Regions from separate parts of the Kitasatospora sp. NBC_01246 genome, predicted to be linked through region 2. Evidence: riboswitches for the same ligand, from Rfam matches in the RefSeq annotation. Region 2 holds a riboswitch; the other holds the start of a gene.
What was found. A riboswitch is a leader RNA that binds a small molecule or an ion and turns the genes downstream of it on or off. The one in region 2 is predicted to bind cyclic di-AMP.
Positions count from the first base shown of each region.

Region 1: another riboswitch for cyclic di-AMP. It lies ahead of OG618_RS29405 (glycoside hydrolase family 16 protein); the one in region 2 lies ahead of OG618_RS30360 (transglycosylase family protein).

Region 1 covers NZ_CP108484.1:6,927,358-6,934,685, forward strand. The annotation lists gene OG618_RS29385 (SDR family NAD(P)-dependent oxidoreductase) at 1-727, opposite strand, end outside; gene OG618_RS29390 (TetR family transcriptional regulator) at 1,029-1,649, shown strand; gene OG618_RS29395 (alpha/beta hydrolase) at 1,927-3,069, shown strand; gene OG618_RS29400 (MoaF-related domain-containing protein) at 3,134-3,463, opposite strand; cyclic di-AMP (ydaO/yuaA leader) riboswitch at 3,917-4,081, shown strand; gene OG618_RS29405 (glycoside hydrolase family 16 protein) at 4,086-5,360, shown strand; gene OG618_RS29410 (hypothetical protein) at 5,520-6,089, opposite strand; gene OG618_RS29415 (IclR family transcriptional regulator) at 6,269-7,066, opposite strand; gene aceB (malate synthase A) at 7,269-7,328, shown strand, end outside.
Region 2 covers NZ_CP108484.1:7,149,292-7,156,619, reverse strand. The annotation lists gene OG618_RS30365 (hypothetical protein) at 1-814, opposite strand, end outside; cyclic di-AMP (ydaO/yuaA leader) riboswitch at 1,241-1,365, shown strand; gene OG618_RS30360 (transglycosylase family protein) at 1,352-2,656, shown strand; gene OG618_RS30355 (hypothetical protein) at 2,825-3,025, shown strand; gene OG618_RS30350 (LacI family DNA-binding transcriptional regulator) at 3,085-4,104, opposite strand; gene OG618_RS30345 (glycoside hydrolase family 13 protein) at 4,130-5,842, opposite strand; gene OG618_RS30340 (sugar ABC transporter permease) at 5,884-6,792, opposite strand; gene OG618_RS30335 (carbohydrate ABC transporter permease) at 6,832-7,328, opposite strand, start outside.

The sequences.
Region 1 (7,328 bases), 220 kb from region 2:
CGGTGACGAAGGCGCCGTCGTCCGAGGCCAGCATGGCGATCACGCCGGCCACCGTCTCCGGCCCGGCGAAGCCCTGGCCGAGCGCGGGGGAGAGCTTGGCGAGCAGGCTGAAGTCGGCGTCGGCGGGCAGGCCCGGGTTGTTGGTCATGCCGCTGTCGATGCTGCCCGGGGCGACGCAGACCGCGCGCAGTCCCCGCTTGGCGTACTCCGAGGCGATCGCGTGGGTGAACGACTGGATGCCGCCCTTGGTCGCGGCGTAGGCGGCCATGTAGGGGTGCGCGAAGGTCGCGGAGGTGGAGCTGAAGTTCACCACCACGCCCCGCCCGTCGGCGAGCAGGGCCGGCAGCGCCTCGCGGGTCATCAGGAAGGTGCCGGTCAGGTTGACCGCGATCAGCGTGTTCCAGAACTCCAGGCTGGTCTCGTGGGTGTGCGAGGAGCGCAGGATCCCGGCCGCGTTGACCAGGACATCGAGCCCGCCGAGTCCGGCCACCGCCTCGGCCACGCCCGCGCGGACGGCGGCCTCGTCCGAGATGTCCACGACCGAGGTCGTCAGCCGGTCGGCGGTCCCGTCACCGGTCGCCCGGTCCAGGGTGGCCTTCAGGCCGTCCTCGTCGACGTCGACCGCCACGACCCGCCCGCCCTCGGCGAGGATCCGGTGCACGGTGGCCTGGCCGATGCCCGAGCCGCCGCCGGTGATCAGGACGTTCCGCCCGCTGAAGCGCTCCATGGTGGTTCTCCGTTCGTTCGTGGTCTCGCGACCTCGAACGACACGGTACGCCGAAGTGGCACATCGTGCCAATAAGTCGCGCCGGGCCAAAGTGGCATGATGTGCCACGCGGATTCGGTTGGACGGTCATACCGCTGACGACCGCCCGGCGCGGAACGCCGCCGAGGCACGCCGCGCCACCCGGGCGTGTCACGCCACTCCGGCACAACACGCCATCCCGGCACAACACGCCATCCCGGCACAACACGCCATCCCGGCACGTCGCGCCACCGCGTGCGTCGGTCCGCGTACGCTGAGTGCTGTGATCGGACGCCCCACCCTGAACCAGCGCCGCCGTGACACCACCCGGCTGGAGATCGCCCGTACCGCCGCCGCGCTCTTCGCCGAGCGCGGGGCCGAGGCGACCACCGCCGAGGAGATCGCGCTCGCCTCCGGCATCTCGGTGCGCACCTTCTACCGCTACTTCTCCGTGAAGGAGGACGCCGTCGCCCCGCTGCTGGCGGCCGGCGGCCGGCGGTGGGTGCTGCTCTTCGCGGAGAGCTCGGCGGATCTGCCGGTCCGCGAGGCGCTGGAGCGTTCGGCGGTCGAGTCGCTGACGCCCACCGACACCCCGGGCGTGGAGGCCATGCACTGGACCCGCGACCTGCTTCGCGACCCCCGTCTCGACTCGGTCTGGCAGCGCGTGCACGCCGATTCGGAGGAGCGGCTGCGCGCGGTGCTCACCGCCCGCTGCCCCCGGGGTACCGACGAGCTGGAGATCCGGCTCGCGGCCGCCGCCGCGACCACCGCCATCCGGGTGGCCCTGGAGGAGTGGGCCTTCTCCGACGCCCCCGCCGCCGGGCCCGGCTCGCCCCAGGAGCTGGGCGCCCGGTGCATGCGCGAACTGACCGCCGGTCTGCGCCTCTGGAGCAGCGTCAGCTGACGCGACCTCAGCCCGGCCCGCCCGTCACACTGCCCGTCACACTGCCCGTCACTCCGCTCGTGCCAGCCCGCTCTCCCGCGGTCCCGGCACCGCCCCGGCCCGCCGTACCCGCTGGTCGGCGGGTCCACGGGGGCCCGGCGGGCCGCTAGGGTTGTTGATCGCGCCTCGGTGGTGGCTTCCGTGGTGGACGGGGGAACCGGGGCGGCCGTTCCGGTTGTCCTGACAGTTGTCCTGACGACGGGGGCGGGGGAGTTCGAGGCGTGGGAGCAAGTAGGACATGGGTCTGACGAGCCACAAGGTGCTGGCGCTGACCGTATTGATCGCCGTCGTGATGATGGCCGGCACGGTCTGGCTGTGGCCGAGACTGTCGAAGACGACCTGGCAGGCGGTGCTCGGCCGGATCGGCGCACTGCTCGCCACCCAGCTCACCGTGCTCGCCGCACTGGGCCTGGTGGCCAACAACTACTTCGCCTTCTACAGCAGCTGGGACGACCTGCTCGGCACCGGCGGCAACGGCCCGGTCGTCATCCAGAACAAGGCGGACGCGTCCGGCCGCCTGCAGGTGGAGACCATCGGGCACGCGTCCGTCAAGGGCGGCGGGGCGCTGGGTCGCGACCCGAAGCAGTCCGGTGAGATCCGCGAGGTCCGGATCGACGGTGCCGCCACACGGCTCTCCACCGAGGGGTACGTCTACCTGCCGCCGCAGTACTTCCAGCCGGAGTACGCGCAGAAGCAGTTCCCGGCGGTGATCGTGAGCACCGGCTTCCCCGGCATCGCGAAGAACCTGGTGACCCGGCTGAACTACCCGGGCGCGGCGCTCAAGCTGCTCCAGGAGGGTCGGATGCAGCCGACCGTGATGGTGCTGATGCGCCCCTCGCCCGCACTCCCGCAGGACACCGAGTGCGAGGACATCCCGGGCGGCGCGCAGTCGGAGACGTACTTCACCAAGGACGTCCCGGCCGCGATCCAGGCGACCTACCGGGTCTCCTCGGACCCGCGGGCCTGGGGATTCATGGGCAACTCGACCGGCGGCTACTGCGCCCTCAAGCTCGCCATGCGGCACCCGGAGGTCTTCCCGACCGCCGTCTCGCTCTCCGGCTACTACCAGGCCGCCGACGACCCGACGACCGGGGACCTCTTCAAGGGCAGCCAGCAGCGTCGCAACGAGGCCGACCTGATGTGGCGGCTGAAGAACCTGCCGCAGCCCGAGGTGTCCGTCCTGCTGGCCGGGACCAGGGAGGGCGACGGCGACTACCGCCGGGACACCGAGGCCTTCGTGGCCGCCGCGCACGCGCCCATGAAGGTCTCCTACAGCATGATGAGGACCGGCGGCCACAACTTCGAGACCTGGAGCAGGTTGCTGCCGTCCTCGCTGGAGTGGCTCTCCCAGCGCCTCAGTGTGCCGGACCGCGCGGTCTGACCCCTGACCCGGACGGGCGCGGGGCGCCACGGCACGGCCGGTACAGCAGCGCTCAGGCCACGGCTCAGGCCACCGGCTCCAGCGTCCCGGTGTGCAGCTCGCCGACCCGGCCGCCCTCGCCCTCGTACGTCCAGAACGCGCGCACCGTCAGCCTGCCGAGGTCCATCACGTGGCTGACGGTGATGCCGCTCTGCTCGGTCCAGCTGACGAAGTACAGCTCCGGCCCGATCTCGGCGATGTGCAGCGCGACGTCCTCCCACTGGCCCGCCGACTCGCCGAGGCCCTCCCAGCGCAGCCGCTTGCCGTCGGGCGAGTAGGCGTTGCGGAAGGCCGCGCCGTTGTCGACCTGGAAGAGGTAGGTGCGGCCGGCGAAGGCGGGCAGGGGCGCGGTCATGGCGGAGCGGGTCCTCGTCTCTCGTCTGTGCGGTACGGCTGGACTCCCAACCTATCCGACCGGCCGACCTTCGCGGCGGACATGCGGGCACCAGGCCACGGAGCGGACACCGGGCCGGTACGCCGCACCCGCCCCGGTCCGCACCCGCCCCGGTCCGCACCCGCCCCGGTCCGCACCCGCCCCGGTCCGCGCCCACCCCGGCCGGACCTCCGCCACCCGCTCGCCGACCCGCCGCCGACCCCGTCGGCCGCCCCGCGCCCGCCCCACGCCCCGCCCCGTCTCCAACTGATCAACTTCCCCGGTGACTTGATCCACTCCGGACGGCTCGCACTGTGAGCTGCGCGACAACACCCCCTGTCGGCTTGTCGACATTCGAGCGGCCTGCCTAGCCTGCACGAGTCCGTCTTCGCGGACCCCGCCGTCGGGACGCCGAGTCCTGTCCACCCGCCGGTCGGCAGTCGAGCACCGCAGCGGACGGGAGCGGGGGACCCAGGTCAGTGCCCGGCGCACGCGCTCGCGCGTGCGGACCGAGGCTAGGGGTGAAGCCGCTCCCACAGGCGGCCGGGCAACCTCAGCCCGAACCCGACAGCTCACCTCGCAGGCGTCTACAGAGGACACCGCCATGCAGAAGCCTGCCCGGCGCGCGACCCCGCGCCACGCCCGCCCCTCCCACCGAGGCCGCAAGGCCGCCTTCGCCGCCACCGGAGCGCTCGCCATCAGCGGCGCCGGCCTGCTCGGCGTCCCGGCGCTCACCGGCGCCCAGGCGGCCACCGCGCCGACCGTCACCCAGGACAGGCTCGCCCCGGCCACCATGGTCGCGGGCAAGGCCACCACGGCCGCGCTGACCGTCCACTCCTCGTCCTGCTTCACGGCCAAGACCGTCGGCGTCGGCGTCCGCGACGCGGCCGGGCGCAACCTCGACTTCCCCGGCAACGTCTCCAACGCGCAGATCTGCCCCGGCGGCCTGTCGATCACCACCGGTGCCCGCACCCTGCCCGCCGGGACGTACACCCAGTTCGGCTTCTGGCAGGACCTCGGCGGTACCTGGCACAACCTGCCCTCGCGCCAGCTCGCGGTCTCCGACGCGACCGTCGCCCCCGCCCCGAGCCCGACCGCCACCCCCAAGCCCACCCCGACGCCGTCGCCCACCGCGACCGCCACGCCGTCGCCCACCGCCCCGGCCCCCACCGCGCCGGCGACCGGCGCCCCGGTCGCCGGGAAGTCGCTGACCTGGTCGGACGAGTTCAACGGCCCGATCGCCTACGGCTCGCGCTGGACGGGTGACAAGAGCAGCGCCTACCACTACGGCAACCACAACCCGGACGACAACAAGCTGGACTGGCTGAACAAGAACAACGTCTCGGTGGCCGGCGGCGTCGCCACGTTCACCGCCAAGCCGGGCGCCAACACGCTGGAGAACGGCAAGAAGTCCTGGGACACCGGGCTGCTCACCACCGAGTACTCCAGCGAGGGCTTCCAGGTGAAGACCGGCGACTACGCCGAGACCCGGGTCAAGCTCCCGGCCGGCACGGGGGCCTGGCCGGCCCTGTGGACCTGGAAGAACGGCAACGGGGAGATCGACTCCTTCGAGTACCACCCCGACAACCCGAACCTGCTGGAGCTGACCAACCACGTCAACCCGGGCCACCTGTACTACACCGACGCCAAGGCGATCGCGAAGGACGGCTGGGTCACCATCGGCACCCACTACGGCGCCACCTCGGTCGACTGGTACGTCAACGGTACGAAGGTGTTCTCGGACGGCAAGGGCGTCGGCGCCAACTGGTCCGCGTACCTGATCCTCAACCTGTCCCTGAGTGCAGGGCAGTACCACGCCGCGCCGCAGGGCACGGCCCCGATCACCTTCGCCGCGGACTACGTCCGGGTCTACCGCTAGGCCGATCGGCGCCCGGTCCGGACCGGAACGCACCCGGACCGGAACGCACCCGGACCGGAACGCACCCGGACCGGAACGCACCCGGCGCGGTACGGCTCAGGACAGCCGTACCGCGCTGAGTCGTCGGGGCCCGGCTCGGTACGGCCCTGGCCGGTCCGGTCAGAAGCTGTCGGGGGGCTCGACGATGTTCATCGTGAACGGCAGCTTGTTGTTCTCCGAGTTCGGGTCGTCCGCACTGCTGATGGCGACGTAGCCGCCGTGCAGCTCGCCGTAGGGGACGTCGGCGCCGACCTTCAGCGGGATCAGTGCCGTGGCGCTCTCGAGGCTCGGCAGGCCCGGGGGGAACTGGCAGCGCACCCGGTGGCCGTTCTGGAACGCGGTGCAGTTCTCCGGGTAGAACGGCTCCCTTGGCGTGACACCCTCCGGCAGGGTGACGACCACGGTGAACGGCGAGGCCGTCCTGTCCGGCCCGCGGTTGGCGATGAAGGCGTGCAACGTGACCATGCCCTCCGGCGCGACGGCGTCCGGGTCGAGCCGGATCACCTCCAGGTCGGAGTTCGACGGGGCCGGCACCGCGAGTGGCGCGACCTCCGCCGCCGGGGCATCCCCGACCGCGGGATCGGCGCCCGGGCAGGCGGCCCCCGCCGACCCGGCGGCCAGCGCGGTCACCGCGCACCCCACCGTCAGCGCCCTGCCGAGGAATCTCAGTGCGGACCTTCTGCGCGACATCGTCGCTCACCCTGCCCTCTGCGTTCCGGCGGTCCGCACCGTTGCGGGCCGCGTCGGCACCAGCGTGACCGACCGGCTCGCCGTCCTCGTCGCACCCCGCCCTCGGGCCGCCCGAACGGAGGAACGGCACGCCGGAGGCCACCCGGCCTTCCCTGCGCGGCAGGAGCGGTGATCGTCCGTCAGGGGGCGAGGACCTGCCCCAGCCGGGCCGCGATCTGGTGCATCACGGGGACGAGCGAGGCCGCGCCGGCCTGCTCCTCCAGCGCCCGGATCCGGGCCTCCGGGCCGGAGACGGAGAGCGCCGTCGGCGTCGGCGCGCCGGGTACCGCGAGCGCGATGCAGCGGACCCCGATCTCCTGCTCCTGGTCGTCCACCACGTAGCCGCGCTCACGCGCCTGCGCCAACTGGACCAGCAGCTCCTGCGGGTCGGTCACGGTGTAGGAGGTGTGCGCCGGCAGCGGGTTCGGGCCGAGCACGGCCCGCGCCTCCTCCTCGGGCAGCTGGGCCAGCAGCGCCTTGCCGACGCCCGTGCAGTGCGGCTGCACCCGGCGGCCGACCTCGGTGAACATCCGCATCGAGCGCCGCGACTGCACCTGGCCGACGTACACCACCTCGCCGCCCTCCAGCACGGCCAGGTTCGCCGTCTCGCCGGTGGCCTCCATCAGTTCGGCCAGGTAGGGGCGGGCCCAGCTGCCGAGCAGTCGCCCGGCCGTCTCGCCGAGCCGGATCAGCCGGGGGCCCAGGGTGTAGCGGCGCGCGGTGTCCTGGCGGACATAGCCCTGCTGCACGAGGGTACGAACCAGGCGGTGGATGGTGGGCATCGGCAGCCCGGAGGAGGTGGAGAGCTCACTGAGCGTCGCCACGCCCCCGGAGTCGGCCAGCGCCTCCAGGAGCAGGAAGGCGCGCTCGACGGACTGCACGCCGCCGCTCGCGCGGTCCGGACCCGTCGTCGATGCTGTGTCGGGGGTCGCAACCACCGGCGTTCCCTTCGCTGTCGGGGGAGGAGTAGAGTCCCAGCGATCACCTCAACAAACCGTTGAAATTCTGTATCGCGGAAACTAGTCTCCACCTTACAGAATCGAACCCTCCGACAGGTGGGGTTTCCCCTCGGTTCAGATCAAGGACGTTCCCACCGGAACTGCCTTCGCCATGCTCAACCGTCTTAGGAGTGTCCTGCTCATGGCTACAGATCAGGGACCCGCCGGCGCCTCCCCCGCCGCTCCGGTCGTCACTGTCGCC
Region 2 (7,328 bases):
TGGATCCGCTGACGGACCGGACGACGGCGAGGTCGTAGCGGGTGGAGAAGCCGTCCTCGCCCGGCGGGCCGGTCGGGGTGACGGCCAGTTCGTCGCCGGGCAGCCAACCGGTGGGCGGCGCGGCCAGGCTGACGGTGGTGTCGCCCACCGCGAGTGCCCGGTCGGCGCGCCCCCAGGCGGTCTTGGCCGCGCCGTCCAGCCGCAGGTACCCGGCGCCGGTGACCCAGAGGCCGACGTCGGTGTCGACCACCTTCATGCCGTCCCCCCGGAAGCGCCGCTCGTCGACGGCGGGGAAGCGCACGGTGTGCACGGCGGCGCCCTCGGGGGCGAGCGCGAGGGTGCCGCGGATCTCGACGTTGCCCGCGGCGGCGAGGGTGAGGCTGCGGTCGGCGGCGAAGGTGAGCGCACCGCCCGGCTCGACCAGCAGCGAGCCGATCGCGGCGTCGGTGTCGAGCAGCACCCGGTCGGTGATCCGGACGGCGCTCTGCGGTCCGGGTACCCGGCCGCCCCAGCCGGCCGGGTCCGACCAGGGGCGGCCGCCCTGGTCGGGGGTGGGTGCGGGGGCGGCTCCGGCGGTGGGCTGCCCGGGCGCGGCCGTCCCCTCGGCGGGGGCGCCGTCGGGGGCGCCCCCGGGCGTCCCGGACGGCGACGCGGCGCCGTGCCGGTGCTCCGCGGCCGGGTCGGCCGCTCCCGGCCCCATGGCGGGGCCCTCCGCGGCGGCGACGGGCGCGGAGCGGCCGTCCAGGGAGCGCCGCAGTGCCTCCTCGCCGCCGACCGCCGCGAAGACCGTGCCGACGGCGAGCCAGCGCAGCATCGTCCGGCGGGGCAGGGGAGTTCGGGGCTCGGCGGGCGGGATGTCCGCTCTGCGGTGTTTTGCCCAGCGGTGCGTTCCACGCGGCCGCTCGGCCGGCGCACCGGCCTCCGGACCCTCGTCCATGGCCATCGCTGCGAAGCCCTCCCCCCAGACGGCCGCGTCGGTCCTGATGCCCTGAAGCATAGGCAGTTGCCGTGACTCCGACGGGCGTTGCGGTAAATCGGTCATTTCTGATCATGGTGGACAGCCATTTAGCACGCTCTTCATAAACTGTGACGACCGTCACACATGTTTGCGGTTTGAACTTAAGTCTGCTTAACGTGCTCCCCGTTCGTGGCCACACGGACCCAGCCCACCCGCAACGCCGAGTCCTGCCGTCGGGTGCGCTGGCAGCGCAGAACGCACCACGGCAGGAGCGGGGGAACCACAGGTAAGTCGCCCGGGACCGGTTCGTACCGGTTCGGGGCTAGGGGTGAAGCCGCGTCCACAGCGCGGCCGGGCAACTCCAGCCCGAATCCGACAGCTCACCTCGCAGGCGTGGGAGAGGACCGCGTCACCATGCTGCCCACCAACGGCACCCGCCTGTCCGGCCGCACCCGTCGAGCGATCGCCACCCTCGGCGTCGTCGGCATCGGCCTCACCATCCCCTGCCTCACCGCCGGCTCCGCCTCGGCCGCCTCGGTCGCCACCTGGGACAAGGTCGCCCAGTGCGAGAGCACCGGCAACTGGAGCATCAACACCGGCAACGGTTTCTACGGCGGCCTCCAGTTCACCAACTCCACCTGGGCGGCGTTCGGCGGCACCAGCTACGCCGCGCGTGCCGACCTCGCCACCAAGGACCAGCAGATCGCGGTCGCCGAGAAGGTGCTCGCCGTCCAGGGCCCCGGCGCCTGGCCCGTCTGCTCCGTCCAGGCCGGTCTGACCAAGGGCGGCACCCCGGCCGCCGTCGACACCGCGACCGCCGCCAAGCCGGCCGCCCCGAAGGCCACCCCGGCCCCGGCGCAGACCCCCGCCCCCGCCGCCAAGCCGGCCGCGCCCAAGGCCGCCCCGAAGGCCGCCGAGACCCCGGCCGCCGCCGACTCCGCCCAGCAGTCGCAGGGCCGGAACTGGCAGCAGTACCGTCAGGACGCGCAGGCCTCCTCCGACTACACCGTGGTCGCGGGCGACTGGCTCTCCTCGATCGCCGACAAGAACAACGTCCAGGGCGGCTGGGAGCGGCTCTACGAGCTCAACCGCGGCACCCTCGGCGACGGCCCGCACGTCATCTACCCGGGCCAGCACCTGAGCCTGGGCGACCGCGCGAAGACCCGGGCCTCGGACGAGTCCGACCAGGGCTTCGACTGGTTCAACCGCTCCTCGGGCGCCACCGGCAAGGCCGACGGCTCCACCGCGACCGCCACCAAGCCGGCCGCGCAGACCCAGGCTCCGGCCGCCAAGCCCGCCGCCCAGGCGTCGGCCGAGGCGCCGGCCCAGGCCGCCACCGGCAGCATGGCCGCCGCGGTCTCCTTCGCCCAGTCGAAGGTCGGCCAGGCCTACGTCTACGGCGGTACCGGCAACGGCGGTTGGGACTGCTCCGGCCTGACCCAGGCCGCGCTGCGCGCCGCGGGCGTCTCCGTCCCGCGGGTCGCCGCCGACCAGGCCGCCGCCAGCACCCACGTCTCGCTGGACGCCCTCAAGGCCGGCGACCTGCTGTTCTGGTCCAACAACGGCCAGGACTCGGGCGTCTACCACGTCGCGCTCTACATCGGCGACGGCAAGTACGTCGAGGCCGCCAACCCGAGCGTGGGCGTGCGGACCCAGACCATCGCCAACTGGGCCCCGGACTTCGCCGGCCGGGTCTGATCCCGCGCGCGGTCCGCGCCACCCGCCGCAGCCCCCGGGGAGAGTCTGGTCGCTCCTCCCCGGGGGCTCCGGCGCGCCCGCGCGCGGGACGGCGCGGGCCCGGGCCCGGGCATGGCCAAACCCGGGCCCGGCGGGCATGCTGCTGCTCTGCACCCGAGGAGGAGTCACATGGCCCAGGTCACCGTCACGCTCGACGCCAATCTCGCGATCGACGCGATGATGCTCTCCGGCACCAGGAACCCGCAGGACGCCGTGGAGCTGATCCTGCGCGACTACCTCGCCCGGGGGCGGCGCACCGAGAGCCGGACCGGCGAGGCCGCCGACGGGCAGCGGACCGGGCAGCAGCGCCCGACCGCGCAGGAGGGCTGAGGGCGGACAGGCCGGGGCCCCGGAGGACTGGATCGTCCTCCGGGGCCCCGGTCGTCGTCTCAGCGGGCGCAGGCGCCCGTGGAACCGCGCATCACCAGCTCCGGCTGGAACATGAACTCACCGCGCTGGGCGGCGTTCGCGCCGACCTCCTCCAGCAGGGCGTCGACGGCGGCGGTGGCCATCGCCTCGACCGGCTGGCGGATGGTGGTCAGCGGCGGCTCGGTGAAAGCTATCAGCGGCGAGTCGTCGAACCCGACCACCGAGACGTCCTGCGGCACGGACAGCCCCCGCTGGCGCACCGCGCGGATCGCCCCGAGCGCCATCATGTCGCTGCCGCAGACGATCGCCGTACAGCCCTTGTCGAGCAGTGCGCCGGCTGCCGCGTGCCCGCCCTCCACGCTGAACAGCGTGTGGTGGACGAGCTCCCGGGCCTGTTCCTCGGTCCGGCCGAGGACTTCCCGCAGGGCCGCCGTGAAGCCCTCGATCTTCCGCAGCACGGGGACGTACCGCTTCTGCCCGACCGCGAGGCCGATCCGCTCGTGGCCGAGCTCGGCCAGGTGCTGGACGGCCATCCACATCGCGGCCCGGTCGTCCGGCGAGATGAACGGCGCGTCGATCTTCTCGCTGAAGCCGTTGATCAGGACGAACGGCACCTGCCGGCCGGTCAGCCGGGCGTACCGGTCGTGGTCAGCGGTGGTGTCCGCGTGCAGGCCGGAGACGAACACGATGCCCGCCACGCCCCGGTCGACCAGCATCTCCACCAGTTCGTCCTCGGTGGAGCCGCCGGGCGTCTGGGTGCAGAGCACCGGGGTGTACCCGTGCCGGCTCAGCACCTGCTCGATCACCTGGGCCAGCGCGGGGAAGATCGGGTTGCTCAGTTCCGGGGTGATCAGCCCGATCAGTCCCGCACTGCGCTGGCGCAGCCTGGTCGGCCGCTCGTAGCCGAGCACGTCCAGCGCCGCCAGCACGGTCTGCCGGGTGGCGGCGGAAACGTTCGCCTTGCCGTTGAGTACGCGGGAGACGGTGGCTTCGCTGACCCCCGCCTGCGCCGCGATGTCTGATAGTCGCGCCGTAGTCACGGTCCCAGAGCCTATTGCAACCACGTCAGACCGCCCACCAGTCGGTGCTGTCCGGTCCGAGGACCGCTTCGCCGCCGGCGTCGGCGGCCTCCGGCGCGGCGTCCGCGGAGGACAGCAGCAGCCGGCCCGGCGCGGGTATCCGCACCGGCTCGGCGGTGGTGTTCACCGTGCAGACGAAGGAGCCGCGGCGGAAGACCAGGGTGCCCTCGGGGCTCGCCAGCCACTCGACCCCGGTGCCGGCGCCCAGCCCGGACTGCTCCCGGCGGATGGCCAGCGCGCTGCGGTAGAGCTCCAGGGTCGACGTCGGGTCACCGGTCTGCGCCTCGACGCTGAGCCCGGCCCACTCGGCCGGCTGCGGCAGCCAGCTGGGGCCGCCCGGGGTCGGGCCGAAGCCGTACGGGGCCTCGGTGCCGGACCACGGGATCGGCACCCGGCAGCCGTCGCGGTAGCCGTCCTGGCCGGCCTTGCGGAAGAAGGACGGGTCCTGGCGGACCTCGTCGGGCAGGTCGGTGACGTCCGGCAGGCCGAGCTCCTCGCCCTGGTAGACGTACGCCGAGCCGGGCAGCGCGAGCATCAGCAGGGTGGCGGCGCGGGCCCGGCGCAGGCCGAGCGCGCGGTCGCCGGGGGTGCGGATCTGGGTGCCCAGGCCCGGCGGGTTGGCGAACCGGGTGCTGTGCCGGGTGACGTCGTGGTTCGAGAGCACCCAGGTGGCGGGGGCGTCGACCGGGCGCATCGAGTCGAGCGACAGGTCGATCACCGAGCGCAGCTCGGCGGCGTCCCAGGAGGTGCCCAGGTACTGGAAGTTGAAGGCCTGGTGCAGCTCGTCGGGGCGCACGTAGTTGGCGGTGCGCTCGACGGTCGGGGTCCACGCCTCGGCGACGCCGATCCGCTGCCCCGGGTACTCGTCGAGGATCTTCCGCCAGCTGCGGTAGATCTCGTGCACGCCGTCCTGGTCGAAGAACGGCATGACGTCGTTGCCGAGCAGCCTCAGCTGGTCGCCGCCGCCGATGTCGGGCAGGCCGGGGGCCTTGACCAGGCCGTGGGCGACGTCGATCCGGAATCCGTCGACGCCCATGTCCAGCCAGAACCGCAGGATCGAGCGGAACTCGTCGGCGACGGCCCCGTTCTCCCAGTTGAAGTCGGGCTGCTCGGGCGCGAACAGGTGCAGGTACCAGTCACCGGGGGTGCCGTCGGGGTTCTCGGTGCGGGTCCAGGCCGGGCCGCCGAAGATGGACTCCCAGTCGTTGGGCGGCAGCTCGCCGTTCTCGCCCTTGCCGGGGCGGAAGTGGTAGCGCTCGCGCAGCGGGGAGGACGGGCCCTCGCGCAGGGCGCGCTGGAACCACTCGTGCCGGTCGGAGGAGTGGTTGGGGACGAGGTCCACGATGATCCGCAGGCCCAGCCCGTGCGCGTCGCGGATCAGCGCGTCGGCGTCCAGCAGGGTGCCGAACATCGGGTCCACCGCGCGGTAGTCGGCCACGTCGTAGCCGGCGTCGGCCTGCGGGGAGGCGTAGAACGGCGAGAGCCAGACGGCGTCCACGCCGAGGTCGCGCAGGTAGGGCAGACGGCTGCGGATGCCGGGCAGGTCGCCCATGCCGTCGCCGTTGGAGTCGGCGAAACTGCGCGGGTACACCTGGTAGATGACCGCATCCCGCCACCAGCCTCTGGACGCGCCGGTGCTTGCCTCGTGGGCGGTGGCGTCGGCGGCGGGCCGGGAGGTGTCGGCCAGGTTCTGGGTCATGGACGGTATCCCTTGGGGACTAGTGGTGAGCGGGTGGCAGGTCAGGACTTCGAGGCGCCGGCGGTCAGGCCGGTCACCAGGTGACGCTGCACCAGGTAGAAGAAGAGTGCGGACGGGATCGCGATCATCACCGCGGTCGCGGCCATCAGGTTCCACTGCGAGTCGTGCTCGCTCACGAAGGTCTGCAGGCCCACCGAGAGCGTGTAGTTGTCGGAGCTGAGCATGAAGGTCGACGCGAAGGGCACCTCGGCCCAGTACGTGAGGAACGAGTAGAACGCGGCCACCGCCAGGCCCGGGCGGGCGAGCGGCAGGATCAGCCGCCAGAAGGTGCCGATCGGGCTCAGCCCGTCGACCCGGCCGGCCTCGTCGATCTCCACCGGGATGGTGTCGAAGTAGCCCTTGAGCAGCCAGGCGCAGTACGGGACGGTGGTGGTGGAGTACACCAGGACCAGGCCGAGGTGGGTGTCCAGCAGGCCGAGCGTCGACATGATCGTGTACATCGGCACGATCAGCACGGCGATCGGGAACATCTGCGTCACCAGCAGCGACCACATCAGCGGCCGGTGCCCGGGGAAGCGCATCCGGGAGACGGCGTAGCCGGTGGTGGCGGCGAACATCACGCCGATCACGGTGGTGACGCCGGCGACGATCAGCGAGTTGCCGAACCAGGTGAAGAAGTCGGTGTCGTTCAGCACCGTCGTGTAGTTCGACAGCGTCATCTTGTCGAGGATGTCGCCGGGGTGGAGGTAGTCCGTCTTGCCCGGGCCGAGCGAGACGTACAGGATCCACAGCACCGGGAAGAGCGCGATCAGGCTGGCCGTGATCAGCGCGCCGTGCGAGAGCGCGGTGGCGAGCGGGGACTTCCGGCCGCGGGGCCGTACCTTCCCGGCGGTGGCGGGGGCGCTCGCCGCGGTGGCGGCGACGCGGGGTCGTTCGGTGGTGGTACTCATCGTGCTACCTGCCTTCGTGGGTCGCTGGGGTACGGGGCGTCAGCCGTTGGCCTGCTCGTTGCGGGCCAACCAGCGCCGGTAGAAGGTGGTGAAGACGATCAGGATGGAGAGCAGGATGACGCCGTAGGCGGCGGACTGCGCGTAGTCCCGCGGCTGCTGGCCGAACCCGAGGTAGTACGCCCAGGTGACCAGCAACTGGGCGTCCGGCGCGCCGGTGCCGAACAGCAGGAAGATCACCGCGAACTGGTTGAACGTCCAGATCACGCCGAGCAGGACGACCGTGGAGGAGACGGTGCGCAGCCCGGGCAGGGTGACGTACCGGAAGCGCTGCCAGGCCGAGGCGCCGTCCATCTCCGCGGCCTCGTACAGCTCGGCGGGGATCGACTGCAGGCCGCCGAGCAGCGAGATCATCATGAACGGCACGCCGACCCAGGTGTTGACCAGGATCGCGGCGGCCTTCTGCGCGAACGGGTCGGAGAGCCAGCTGGGTTCGGGCAGGTGCAGGAAGCCGAGGACGCTGTTCAGGGCGCCGCCGT